3 regions of the Pseudoduganella sp. UC29_106 genome follow, and region 3 is predicted to be linked to each of the others. Evidence: predicted binding sites of a transcription regulator. Region 3 holds the regulator's gene; each other region holds the start of a gene.
What was found. The regulator FNR, encoded in region 3, switches genes on or off when oxygen is low (the NO sensors DNR and NnrR bind a similar motif). The targets are predictions, from matches to a motif close to TTGATNNNNATCAA.
Positions count from the first base shown of each region.

Region 1: the regulator FNR is predicted to act here: its motif matches at 2,340-2,353, upstream of ACHMW6_RS07405 (glycine-rich domain-containing protein).
Region 2: the regulator FNR is predicted to act here: its motif matches at 2,397-2,410, upstream of ACHMW6_RS35935 (OmpW family protein).

Region 1 is NZ_CP171977.1:1,384,883-1,389,034, forward strand. It holds gene ACHMW6_RS07390 (NAD-dependent epimerase/dehydratase family protein) at 1-361, shown strand, start outside; gene ACHMW6_RS07395 (hypothetical protein) at 472-714, shown strand; gene ACHMW6_RS07400 (hypothetical protein) at 951-1,193, shown strand; gene ACHMW6_RS07405 (glycine-rich domain-containing protein) at 1,268-2,227, opposite strand; gene ACHMW6_RS07410 (CHASE domain-containing protein) at 2,577-4,152, opposite strand, start outside.
Region 2 is NZ_CP171977.1:7,253,057-7,257,208, forward strand. It holds gene ACHMW6_RS35925 (methyl-accepting chemotaxis protein) at 1-1,059, opposite strand, end outside; gene ACHMW6_RS35930 (DUF2244 domain-containing protein) at 1,285-1,743, shown strand; gene ACHMW6_RS35935 (OmpW family protein) at 1,740-2,339, opposite strand; gene ACHMW6_RS35940 ((2Fe-2S)-binding protein) at 2,483-2,977, shown strand; gene ACHMW6_RS35945 (molybdopterin cofactor-binding domain-containing protein) at 2,974-4,152, shown strand, end outside.
Region 3 is NZ_CP171977.1:3,070,632-3,074,783, reverse strand. It holds gene ACHMW6_RS15815 (PhzF family isomerase) at 1-254, opposite strand, end outside; gene ACHMW6_RS15810 (LysR family transcriptional regulator) at 351-1,244, shown strand; gene ACHMW6_RS15805 (bacteriohemerythrin) at 1,295-1,657, shown strand; gene fnr (fumarate/nitrate reduction transcriptional regulator Fnr) at 1,654-2,388, opposite strand; gene ACHMW6_RS15795 (response regulator) at 2,488-3,123, opposite strand; gene ACHMW6_RS15790 (PAS domain S-box protein) at 3,116-4,152, opposite strand, start outside.

The sequences.
Region 1 (4,152 bases), 1.7 Mb from region 3:
GCAGCAGGGGACCCCAGCGTTGCGTGAAGCAGACGATGTCTATACCAATCATATCCATGCCGACGACCTCGCTCTCATAGTGGCGGCGGCCCTTCTGCGCGCCCAACCGTGCCGTATCTATCATGCGGTAGATGACAGCGATATGAAGATGGGAGACTATTTCGATGCCGTCGCCGATACACATGGTCTGCCACGGCCGCCACGACTGCCCCGGGCCGAGCTGGCGCAGGCTGTTTCGCCGACCCTGCTGTCGTTCATGTCCGAATCGCGCCGTCTGTCAAACGGCCGCATCAAGCGTGAACTCGGCGTAAGGCTGCGCTACCCGACTGTTGCTTTTTTTCTCAGTGAAAGCCGGTTGTAAGCTTCGGCAAGCAGACTTGCATGTGGAGACAGGCACCTGTCCTGACCTGGATTAAAGGCGGGGCCTCAAACTGGCGCTATTGTGAGGCCAGCACAACGGAGGAGAGCGCAATGAACGCCACCCATCCCAGCAAAGAGCAGGTTCGTGCCTACCTGATGCAGCGCAATCATGCGCATCTGCCGCCCCCATCTCCCGACGAGATCCGCCGCCGGCTCGACTGGCGCTGTGTGCGCCCCATACCTTCGTCCGGACTGCCCGCCGCCATCTTCCTTCCACCGACCCTGATCCACCTCGGCGCCCTGATGGCGCTGGCCTGGATCTGCCAGCCTTTTGTGCCAATCGATCGACGCTGATTTTGCATTTTTGTGGTCGAAAATTTCCTACCATAAGATTTCGCTGTAGAATCTATCGAAATCTAACAAAAGTTGCGTCGCGTTAAGCAATCAGCAACGAAACAAGGTATCATATCGGCCAACTGCCACAAATTGTGTCAACCGCGAGGGTTTTGGACGCTTTTTGTGAAAAATACCGCCGAATATTTTGCAAAAATTTTGTCGCATCACTGCAACAACTAGAGAAGATTTAGATCATGTCTGCCCTGAAAGAAATTACGTCGTCTCCGACTTACAATCCGAACCGCGTACTTGACGCGATCATTGAAAAACTGCAACTGAAGAACGATGCGGCCCTGTCGCGCGCGCTGGAAGTTGCGCCGCCGGTGATCTCCAAGATCCGCCACAACACGCTGCCGATTGGCGCGACCATCCTGATCCGCATGCACGAAATCAGCGACTTGAGCATTCGTGAACTGCGCGACTTGATGACTCACTAAGCTGTCTTCGCAGGAATAAAAAACGGCCGCACCTGTCCCAGGATGCGGCCGTTGCCGTTTGTAGAACGGCGAATTTATGCAGTGGCCAGGCGCGGACGCTCGGCGTAGAAGTTATTGGTATCCGCAGCGGCCGGTGCGCCAACGCGGCCAGAGTAAGCAGTCTTCGCTTCAGCACTGACGCGGCCGGAGTACGCAGTTTGCGCCTCTGCGCTCACGCGGCCCGAGTAAGCAGTCTTCGCCTCGGCGGCGACGCGGCCGGAGTAGGCGACCTTTTCGCCCGCCACACGTCCGGAATACGCAACCTGTTCGCCGGCCACCCGGCCGGAGTAGGCGGTCTGCGCCTGCGCTGCCACGCGGCCCGAGTAAGCCGTCTTCGCTTCCGCGGCAATACGACCCGAATAGGCAGTCTTCGCCTCGGACGCGACACGGCCGGAGTACGCGACCTGCTGGCCTGCTACGCGCCCCGAATACGCCACCTGCTCGCCCGCCACACGTCCCGAATACGCCACCTGCTCACCAGCCACGCGGCCGGAATAAGCCGTCTGCGCCGCCACACGTCCCGAATACGCCACGCTGACGCGGCCCGAGTATGCCGTCTTCGCGCTGAAGTCCGGAGCGGATGCAACGCGGCCCGAGTAGGCCGTATCCGAACGCAGGTAAGCTTCGCCGAAGGTTTCCTCGTACAGCTCCTTCATACGGTTGCCCACGCGCTCGTGCGCTTCCTCGTCATCCTCGCCGCGCAGGCCGATATAGGGGAAGTGGTGCAGGAAATAGCCAAACACTTTCTCGCAATCGACGGCGTACTTCATCGTATCCAGGATGTGGTAATGCCAGAAGATATCCACGTCCATCAGCGGCGCCGTCTGTTCATTCGGGAACATCTTCATCAAGTACAGGAAGCGGCGATACTCGAACTCCACCGCATTTACTTTCTCCAGCGACCAGCCTTCACCGGATTCCACGTGCATCAGTTTGACTTTGATCGGTTCCAGATCGAGGTCGGCAACAGCCTTGAAGCTTTCAGACGAGATCATGAGTGATATCCCTTTTTCAATTGAGAGCGAGTTATTGATGAAAAAGACGCCGTTCTTGGGGCTGGGTTTCATGCCGGGCGTCAGGGACGTTCAGAAGTTTGGGAACGCTGCGTTGATGTAGATCAACACGCTCTAGTATAGACAGGGACCCCCAGAAAACAAGTAACAATTCAATTGTGCGCAGACGAAACAACAGCGCATAGTCCCTTTTAAATCAGGAGTTTGTGACTATTAAATTGTTACACACTCATCCATATAACTTTGGGGTCAGGCACGAAATGAAACATGAGCTCGCTTATCAAAGCGGGCTCATGTTTCATTTCGTGCCTGACCCCAAAAGTCACAAAAGTCAGATCTGACCCCAGATAAGTTCGGAGGGGCGGGGGGCGGGATCGGGGCGGGGATGGAGGGGGATGGAGACGGCAACGGTGGTGCCGCTGTCGGGGTTGCTGAGGATGGAGCAGTGTCCGCCGAGCAGGCTGATGCGTTCTTCGATGCCGACCAGGCCGAAGGAGCCGGTCTTGTTGCGGCTGTCGTTGCGGATGCCAACCCCGTTGTCGCTGATGCTCATGCGCAGCATGCCGGCCGCGCGGCGCAGTTCGACCCGCACCATGCTGGCGTGCGCGTGCTGGTAGATATTGCTCAGCGATTCCTGCAGCACGCGGAAGAGGGCGGTGGCGCAGTGGTCGTCGATGCTCACGTCCACGCCGTGTTCGACTAGTTCGCAGTCGATGCCGGAGCGTTGCCGGAATTGCGCCACCTGCCATTCGACCGCGGCGCCCAGCCCAAGGTCGAGAACAGTAGGACGCAGGTCGTTGATGATGTGGCGCACGCTGCGGATGGTTTCGTCGATCTGGCGCAGCGTGGCCTGGGCCCGCGCATGCAGTCGCGGGTGGCGCTGTGCCGTGCGGGCGACGAGGATGTCCACCTCGATGCGCAGCACCAGCAGGTTCTGTCCCAGGTCATCGTGGATCTCGCGCGCAATGCGCTTGCGTTCTGCTTCCTTGATCTGGTCGGCGTGCGCGGCAAGCCGGCGCAGGCGGTGGTGGGATAACTGCAGCTTGGCCTGGCTGTCGCGCAGTTCGCGCGTCATGGCGCGCGCCATGCGCAGCGCCCGGCGCTGAGATGACGCCAGGGTCAGGAACAGTGCGCAAATCAGCATGCTGGCGCCAAAGCCCACGCAGGCCGCCAGCGCCGGCAGATAGGCATCGAAGCGCGAATACATGACGCGGCGCGGCGAGACAAAGTTGGCTTGCCACAGGCGGCCATTGAACTGGATCGGCAGCGTGAGCGCGAAGCTCGCATCCGCAGCGGGCAACGGCATGCCGACGTGGCTGTCGAACAGCATGGGGCCGGGACGATCGCTCGGCAGCGGCGTGCTGACCAGGCCGCCGTCGCGCAGGATCACCCGCACCTCATGTTCGGACATGTCCCCCAGCGCGCCATTGATCAGCTTTTGCACATTGAAGCCCAGTCCCACCGAGCCGATGCATTCGGCGCGGCGTTCTTCCACGGTGGCGTAGTGCTGCTTGTTGCGGTAAATGGGGATGCGCATCCCCATGCCGATATCGCTGGGGAAGCGGCGCAGCGGAATCGGCTGGCCAGAACTGCTCATGCTTCCGCTGTCGCGTGCGGAAAACAGAGCGTCCGCCACTTTGGGCAGCGAGGCCAGGTCGAAGCCATAGCGGTTGGCAAACTGGTCCAGAGGTTCGATCATCGTCAGCACGGCATATTCGCGACGATGGCCGGCGGGCTTGATCTGGTAGCTGGGATAGCTGTGGTCGATGCGTTCGAGCTGGCGCATCTGCGCTTCGTGCGCGGCGCGCTCGGCATCGGTAAAGTAGGCGGCGAAATTGATGCTGTCGACGGCGGGGAAATTGTGCGCCAGGTCCAGGCCCTGCACGTAGCGGTGAAAGCTCTCCCGT
Region 2 (4,152 bases), 3.1 Mb from region 3:
GGAGTCGTTAATCGTGCCCATCGTCGTCACCACCTGGGACACGATATCGCCGCCCTTGGTGGCCACTTCCGAAGCACTGGCGGCCAGCGTGTTGGCCTGGCGCGCATTGTCCGCATTCTGCTTCACGGTGGAGGTGAGTTCCTCCATCGACGAAGCGGTTTCCTCCAGTGAGGACGCCTGTTGTTCCGTGCGGGAGGAGAGGTCCAGGTTGCCGGCCGCGATTTCGCTCGAAGCCGTGGTGATCGCATCGGTGCCGCTACGCACCTGGGACACCACATTTAGCAGCGCATCATTCATCGCTTTCAGCGCCTTCAGCAGGCGTCCCGTTTCATCGCCGCGCGAAGTTTCGATGCGAGAGGACAGGTCGCCCGACGCCACCGTCTCCGCCACTTCCACCGCTTCATTGATCGGCGCCGTGATCGAGTGCGTGATGAACCAGGCCACGGCGGCGCCAATCAGCACGGCCAGCGAACCAAGGGCGATCAGCATGGTCTGCGAGCTGGAATAGACGCTGTCCACTTCCGTGCCTGCTTCCTCCGCCTGCTTGGCCTCGTAGGCGATCAGCGTGTCCAGCGCCTGCAGGGCCTTCACCTGCACCGGGCCGGATTCCTTCAGCAGGTACTCGGTCGCATCCTGGATCTCGCCATCCTTGCGCAGCTGGATCAGCTTATTGTTCGTGGCCGCGCCGGTCTTCAGCGCTTCGTCCACGGCGGCCATCAGCTCTTTCTCCTTGTCAGTGGAGATCTTGCTGGCCAGGACGTCCTTGGCCTTGCCATACTTCTTGCGCGCTTCCGCCACTTTCGCCAGCTCGGCTTCCATCTGCGGCGTGCTGGGCACGACCACCATGGTCGTCAACGCCAGCGTGATGTTGCGGACGTTGTCGACCATATCATTGGCGGCCGCCATTTTTACATTCTTGTCCGTCACGATATCGTGCGTGCGGCTGCCGATGCGGGACATGGCGCCCAGCCCCATCCCCAGTATCACCACCAGCAGCGCAAGCACCGCAGCAAATCCCAGCCCAAGCCGGGCACCGATCTTCAGATTGGCAAACGACATTGATTTCCCCGTAGTCTTTTGTGAAAGAGGGCTCTCGCTATCCCTCGAGCCCTAATTCTCCCCAATTAACGCGCGGTTTTTCGGTTGTTTTGCCTAATTGAAAACGGATTTTTAGCTACTTGTCGTCCAGCAACAACGGCTTGTCAATCAGCCAAAGTTGACCAGATAAGCGTGGGCGTGGACTTCTGGCATAGAATAGGGCCGTGAGGATAGCAGGGGAAAACCGTGAAACGTGACCTGCCGATGGAAGGAAAGGAATGGCTGCTGCGGCGGAACTGTTCGCTCACGCCGGGGCAGCTGGGTGTCGCCTACGCGCTGATGTGCGTGTTCTCTTTCGGCGTGGCCGCCGGCTTCACGCTGGCCGGCTTGTGGCACATCCTGATTTTCACCGCGGTCGAAATGGCGGCCGTTGCAGCCGCCTTCCTCTACTACGCGCGCCACGCCACAGACTATGAGCACATCGTCCTCGCCGACGGCAGCCTGCTGATCGAGCAGGTCAGCGCCGGCCATATGCGCAGCGTGAAACTCGATACCTGCTGGCTGCGCATGCATGCACCGGAGCGCCCCGGCGAGTTGATCCACCTCGAATCGCGCGGAGTGGCCGTGGACATCGGCACCTTCGCCACCGCCCCCCACCGCCGCGCGCTCGCCCAGGAGCTGCGCTACGCCATCACGCACACTTAAAAGCGATAGCCGACGCCGACGCCAAGCAGCACCGGATCAACGCGCACCGCGCTCGCCTTCACGCCGCCGATCAGCACATCGCTGCGCAGGCGCATCTTCTTCACATCCAGGTTCAGTGACCAGTTGCCGGTCAGCTTCACATCCACGCCCGCCTGGACGGCCAGGCCCACGCTGTCATGCTCCAGGCTAGCCGCGCCGTTCAATAACCTGTTCTTCGAGAAGGTGGTCCAGTTCACGCCCGCGCCCACGTAAGGATCGAACTGCGCACCGGGCAGGAAATGGTATTGCGCCAGCAGGGTAGGCGGCAGGTGGCGGAAGGTGCCGATCGATTTGCCGTCCAGGTAAACATCGTGTTTTTGCGGGTACGTAAGCACCAGTTCTGCCGCGATATGCTGCGTGAAAAAGTAGGAAATATCTACTTCTGGTATCGTCCTGGAACTCACGCTGAGCCGGTCGGAAGCGCCCGCGCCGGCTACGGGGTCGGACTTGTCCGCCGTGTCGATGTGCACCGCGCGCGCCCTTACCAGCCAAGGGGTTTCAGCCACTGCATTCAGGGACAGCGCGCCCAGGATCATCGTCATCACTACTCGTTTCATGTCATTCCTCTGTCGTATTAACGAGTGAAAGTCTATTGACGCAGCGCAGCAAAATCTTTGATACAAATCAAAATTGCCCAAATGAATACGCGTATCAAAATTCCGGAGTAAGATGCGCGCTTAACCCACCTTTGGAGGCCGGCATGAAGCTAAACGTCAATGGACAAGTGCGTGAGTTCGAGGCGGAGGAGGACACGCCGCTCCTGTGGGTATTGCGGGAACAACTGGGCCTCACCGGCACCAAGTACGGCTGCGGCGTGGCCCAATGCGGCGCCTGCACCGTGCATATCGACGGCGAAGCGACCCGCAGCTGCGTGCGCCCCGTATCCACCGTTGACGCCAACGCGAAGATCGTCACGATCGAAGGCTTGTCCAAAGATGGCTCCCACCCGGTGCAGAAAGCCTGGGCCGCGCTGGACGTGCCGCAGTGCGGCTTCTGCCAGTCCGGCATGATCATGGCCGCCACCGCGCTGCTGAAGCAGAAACCGAAACCAACGGACGCCGATATCGACGCGGCCATGTCCAACATCTGCCGCTGCGGCACCTACAACCGCGTACGCAAGGCCATCCACGTTGTGGCGAAGGGCGGCGACGTGAAGAGCGCTGGCCTGAACATCGTTGAAGGGAGCAAAGCATGAGCCAGATCGCATCGCCATCGCGCCGCAGCTTCCTGGGCAAGTCCGCCGGCGCCGCCGCTGGCCTGATGTTCGGCTTCCATATCCCGTTTGACGCGATCGCGCAGACCGCCACGGCACCTGAAATCAACGCCTGGGTCGTGGTCAAGCCCGACGACACCATCGTGATCCGCATCGCCCGCTCCGAAATGGGCCAGGGCACGCTGACCGGCCTGGCCCAGCTGGTGGCCGAGGAGCTGGACGCCGACTGGTCCAAGGTCACCACCGAATACCCGACGCCCGGCCAGCAGCTGGCGCGCAACCGCGTGTGGGGCAGCTTCTCCACCGGCGGCAGCCGCGGCGTGCGCGAGTCGCACGAATACGTGCGCAAGGGCGGCGCCGCAGCGCGCATGATGCTGACGCAGGCCGCCGCCACGCAATGGAATGTGCCCGTCGCCGAATGCCTGGCCGAAAAGAGCGTAATCACGCACAAGCCGTCCGGCCGCAAGCTGACGTATGGCGCCGTGGCCGATGCCGCCGGCAAGCTGCAGGCGCCGGTCGACGTCAAGCTGAAAGACCCGAAGGACTGGAAGCTGGCCGGCAAGCGCCTGGCGCGGCTGGATACCGTCGACAAGACCACAGGCAAACAGATTTACGGCATGGACCTGACCATGCCCGGCATGCTGAACGCAGCGATCAAGGATTGCCCCGTCTTCGGCGGCAAGGTCAAGAGCTTCGACGCCGCCGCCATCTCCGGCAAGCCCGGCGTGAAGAAGGTGGTGCAGATCGGCGACTCCGCCGTGGCCGTGATCGCGGATACCTGGTGGCGCGCCCGCAGCGCGCTCGATGCGCTGCCGATCGAATGGGACAAAGGCCCCAACGCCGGCCTGCAGCAGGCGGACGTCAACAAGATGCTGAAGGAAGGCCTGGACGCGACTGAAGCAGCCGTCGGCAACAGCAATGGCGACGTGAAGTCCGGCCTGGCCGGCGCCGTGCGCAAAGTTGAAGCCGTCTACAGCTACCCGCACCAGAACCACGCCACGATGGAAGTGATGAATGCCACCGCCAAGTGGACGCCGGAGCGCTGCGAAGTGTGGACGCCGACCCAGAACGGCGAAGCCGCGCTGGCCGCTGCGTCCGAAGCTGCCGGCCTGCCGCAGAACAAGTGCGAGGTGTACAAGCTGCACCTGGGCGGTGGC
Region 3 (4,152 bases):
TGAGCCAAGGCGTAATGCGCCGCAATCGTGGCATGCCCGCAAACCGGCACTTCAATGGTCGGCGTAAAGAAGCGCACCCAGACATCGTGATCCGCCGCCGTCGGCCGCAACACAAAGGCCGTCTCGGAATGTTTCAGTTCGCGCGCGATGTCCTGCATCTGCGCATCCGATAGCCCGTCCGCATCGAGCACAACACCGGCGGGATTACCGCGAAATGGCGTTCGGGTGAAGGAATCAATGTGATAAAGCATCATGCTGGCCTCCGAAATAGAGATGTCAGCTTAATTATTGATCGAGATCGGGACAATCCGTACCACCTGCGATACACTCTCCCTTAAAATGGGAGAATCATGACCGACCTGGCCGACTACGCCACCTTCATCGCCATCCTGGACGCGGGCTCGCTGACCGAAGCCGCCCGCCGTACCGGCCGCTCGCTGCAGGCCGTCAGCCGCGCGCTGGCGGAACTGGAGGCGGAACTGGGCGCACAACTGATCCAGCGCACCACGCGCCGCCTGCAAGCCACGCCCGCCGGCGCGGCCTTCGCCGAGCGCATGCGCCGCGTGCTGGCCGATATCGAAGCCGCCCGCGAATCCGCCCGGCACGACGGCGAAGCGCCCAAAGGCAAGCTGCGCGTGGCCGCGCCGGCGCTGCTCGGCGCAACCTGGCTCACGCCCATGACAGCAGCGTTCATGCAGCGCTGGCCGCAGATCGAAGTCGAATTGGCGCTCAGCGAGCGCAAGGCCGACCTGGTCGCCGACCAGCTTGACCTCGCCGTGCGGCTTGGCGACCTGCCCGACTCCACCCTGCGCGCCCGCAAGCTGGCGGACATGCGCCGCGTCTTCTTCGCATCCCCCGCCTGGCTGCAGCAGCACGGCCGCCCCGAGCACCCGCAGTCGCTCGCAGCCCTGCCCTGCGTGCTGCGCACCACCGGCGCCGACCGCAAGCAATGGCCCGTCAACGTCGATGGCGAAGTCCGCCACATCAAGGTCCACGGCGCCTTCAGCGTCAACGATGCGTCAGCCGCCAACGAAGCCGTGGCGAATGGCCTCGGCGCCGGCATGGCCCCCTATTGGCAAATCAGGCGCATGCTCGACGAAGGCCGCGTCGAAACCATCCTGCGCGGCTTCGAACCGCCGCCCGTGCCTATCCACGCAGTCTGGCCCGGCGCTGGCGCCCTGCCCTCCCGCACGCGCCTTTTCATCGACCACTTGGCCATCCAGTTCGGCGCGGTGCATTGGTAACTTGATCTGGATCATGGCCGCGCAAGGCCCGCCGCGCGCACACTGGATCCATGAAAACGCCAAACGACACCACGCTCGGCATCCCGGAGATGGACGAAGCGCACAAGGAACTGTTCTACATGCTGGCGCAATTGCAGGACGCGTCCGATGAAGACTTCGCCTCCGGCACCCAGGAACTGATGCGCGCACTGGAAGAAGACTTGCGCGCCGAAGATGACTTGATGAAGGCAAGCGCATATGAACGCCGCGAAGAGCACACGGCCGAGCATATGCGGATCATGGCTTGCCTGCGCCACGCGATGCAAGCCGAAGACCACGCTTACGGGCGCAAAGCCATACGCCTGCTGGCCGTATGGCTGCAGGCGCACATGGATACGATGGATGCAGCGCTGGCAGTCGCGCTGAGGAATTAGGCCGCGCAGGCGGCTTCCGCAACAGGCATGCCGCTGGAGAGCGCCTCGAGGCGGGAACGGTCAAGGATACGCAGGTCGCGGTTATTCAGGGCGATCAGGCCGTCCGACTTCAGGCGGGCCAGCTGACGGCTTACGCTTTCCACGGTGAGGCCCAGGTAGCCGCCGATATCCTCGCGCGACATGCGCAGCTGGAAGCTGGTCGAGGAATAGCCACGCTGCGCATAGCGGCCGGAGAGATTGAGGAGGAACAGCGCCAGGCGCTGCTCGGCGCGCATATGGCTCAGGAACAGCATCACGGACTGCTCGCGCTGGATTTCACGGCTCATGGTGCGGTGGAAGTGCTGCAGCAGCACGGGCACCTGCATCACCAGCTCCTGCAGGCGGGCGAACGGAATCTCGCAGACTTCACTGTCTTCCAGCGCCACGGCGCTGACGGTGTGCTGGCCGGTGCCGATGGCTTCCATGCCCAGCAGGTCGCCGGCCATGTGGAAACCGCCGATCTGCTGCTCGCCGCGCTGGCTGACCTGCACGGTCTTGAAATGGCCGAAGCGGACGGCGAACAGGTGGTGGAACGGCTGGCCTTCCACATATAGCTGCTCGTCGCGCGGCACACGGCGGCGGCGCGCGATGATCTGATCCAGGCGCGCAATGTCGTCGTCGTTCAGGCCCTGCGGCAGACAAAGCTTGTTAAAACTGCACAGAGAACATTTGGTGGCCTGGGGGGTAGACATTTCGCTGCTCCTTCTTATAGACAGCAGCAGTATCGTCCGAATCCCCCTACAGCGCTATCGGGCTAGCCATGCAATTGGCGTAGGGGTTCCCCTACAATGTCAGATCAGGCCATGTTCCAGGGCGTAGCGCGTGATGTCCGCGTTGCTGGCCATGCCCATTTTTTCGAGAATCCGGCTGCGATAGGTGGTCACGGTGTTGGGGCTCAGGTGCAGCAGTTCGCCGATGCGCACCAGCGACTCGCCGGCTGCGATCAGCTTGAACACTTCCAGCTCACGGTTGGACAGGGCCTCGTGGTCGCCCGTCGATCCGCCGCCGACCAGGCTAGCCAGTTTCTCAAGCAGCGCCGGGCTCACATGCTTGCCACCGCAAGCCGCCTTGCGCACCGCCTCAATCAACGTGGCCGTCGGCGCATCCTTGGTCAGATAACCGGCCGCGCCCAGCTTCAGTGCGCGCACTGCGTAGATCTCTTCCGAATAGGTACTCAGCACCAAAACGGCCATGCGCGGATATTCGGCGCGCAGGGATTTCAGCAAGTCCAGCCCATTTTTGCCTGGCATCTTGATATCGACCAGGGCCACATCGTAGCTGCGTTCGGCCACGCGCTCCATCGCTTCCACCGCGTTGCTGGCCTCTCCCTCGACACTGATATCGGGCGCGGTGCCCAGCATCAGCCGAACGCCGTTGCGCGCGATGGCGTGATCGTCCACCAGCAGCACGCTGATCTGGTCACCCATGGCCGCCCTCCAGAGGCAGTCGAAGTCGCAGCACGGTGCCATTATCAGGAGTGCCGGTAATTGTCAGGACGCCGCCGAAGCCGCGCGTACGTTCATGCATACCCATGATGCCAAATGATTCCTTAGTCAAGAGATGGGCCTTGTCGATGCCCTTGCCGTTATCCGCGATCGTCAGCAGCACAGCGCCTTTGTCGCGCGTGGCGGAAAGGCGCACTTCGCTGGCATCGGCGTGGCGTACTACATTGGTCAGCGCCTCCTGCGCGACCCGGAACAGCATGGTGCTGCGTTCCGTATCCAGTTCCAGTTCAGCGACTGCAGGCGCGATCTCGCAGCTGCAATGCAGGCCAGTGCGCTGCTGTACCTGCTCCGCATACCATTCCAGCGCGGCCCACACGCCCAGCTGATCGAGCACACTGGGACGCAAGTCCGTGATCACGCGGCGCACGGTTTCGATGGCGTCCTGCGCCAGGCCCTGTACATCGAGCAACAGCGGGTCGGGCTGCTCGCCGGCGCGCTCGATCGCGACATTGATATACGCCTTGATGCCCGTCAGCAGGCCGCCAAGTTCATCGTGGATCTCCTGGGCGATACGGGTGCGTTCCTGTTCTTTGATCTTTTCCTGGTGCACGGCCAGCTCGCGCAAGCGGTTTTCCATGCGCTTGCGTTCCGTGATATCGCGCACCAGGCCTGTGAACATGCGGCGCCCGCTGACCCGCATTTCAGCGACTGAAAGCTCCATCGGGAATACGCTGCCGTCGCGGCGCTGGCCCTGCACTTCGCGGCCGATGCCGATGATGCGCTTCTCGCCGGTGCGCAGGTAGTGTTCGAGATAGCCGTCGTGCCGTTCGCGGTGGGGCGACGGCATCAGCATGGACACGTTCTCGCCCCGCACTTCGTCCTCGCTGTAGCCGAACATGCGCTGGGCGGCGGGGTTCAGGCGTTCCAGGACGCCGCGGTCATCGATCGTGATGATGGCGTCCACCGCTGTTTCGAACACGGCGCGCATGCGCTGTTCGGAGTCCTGCAGCG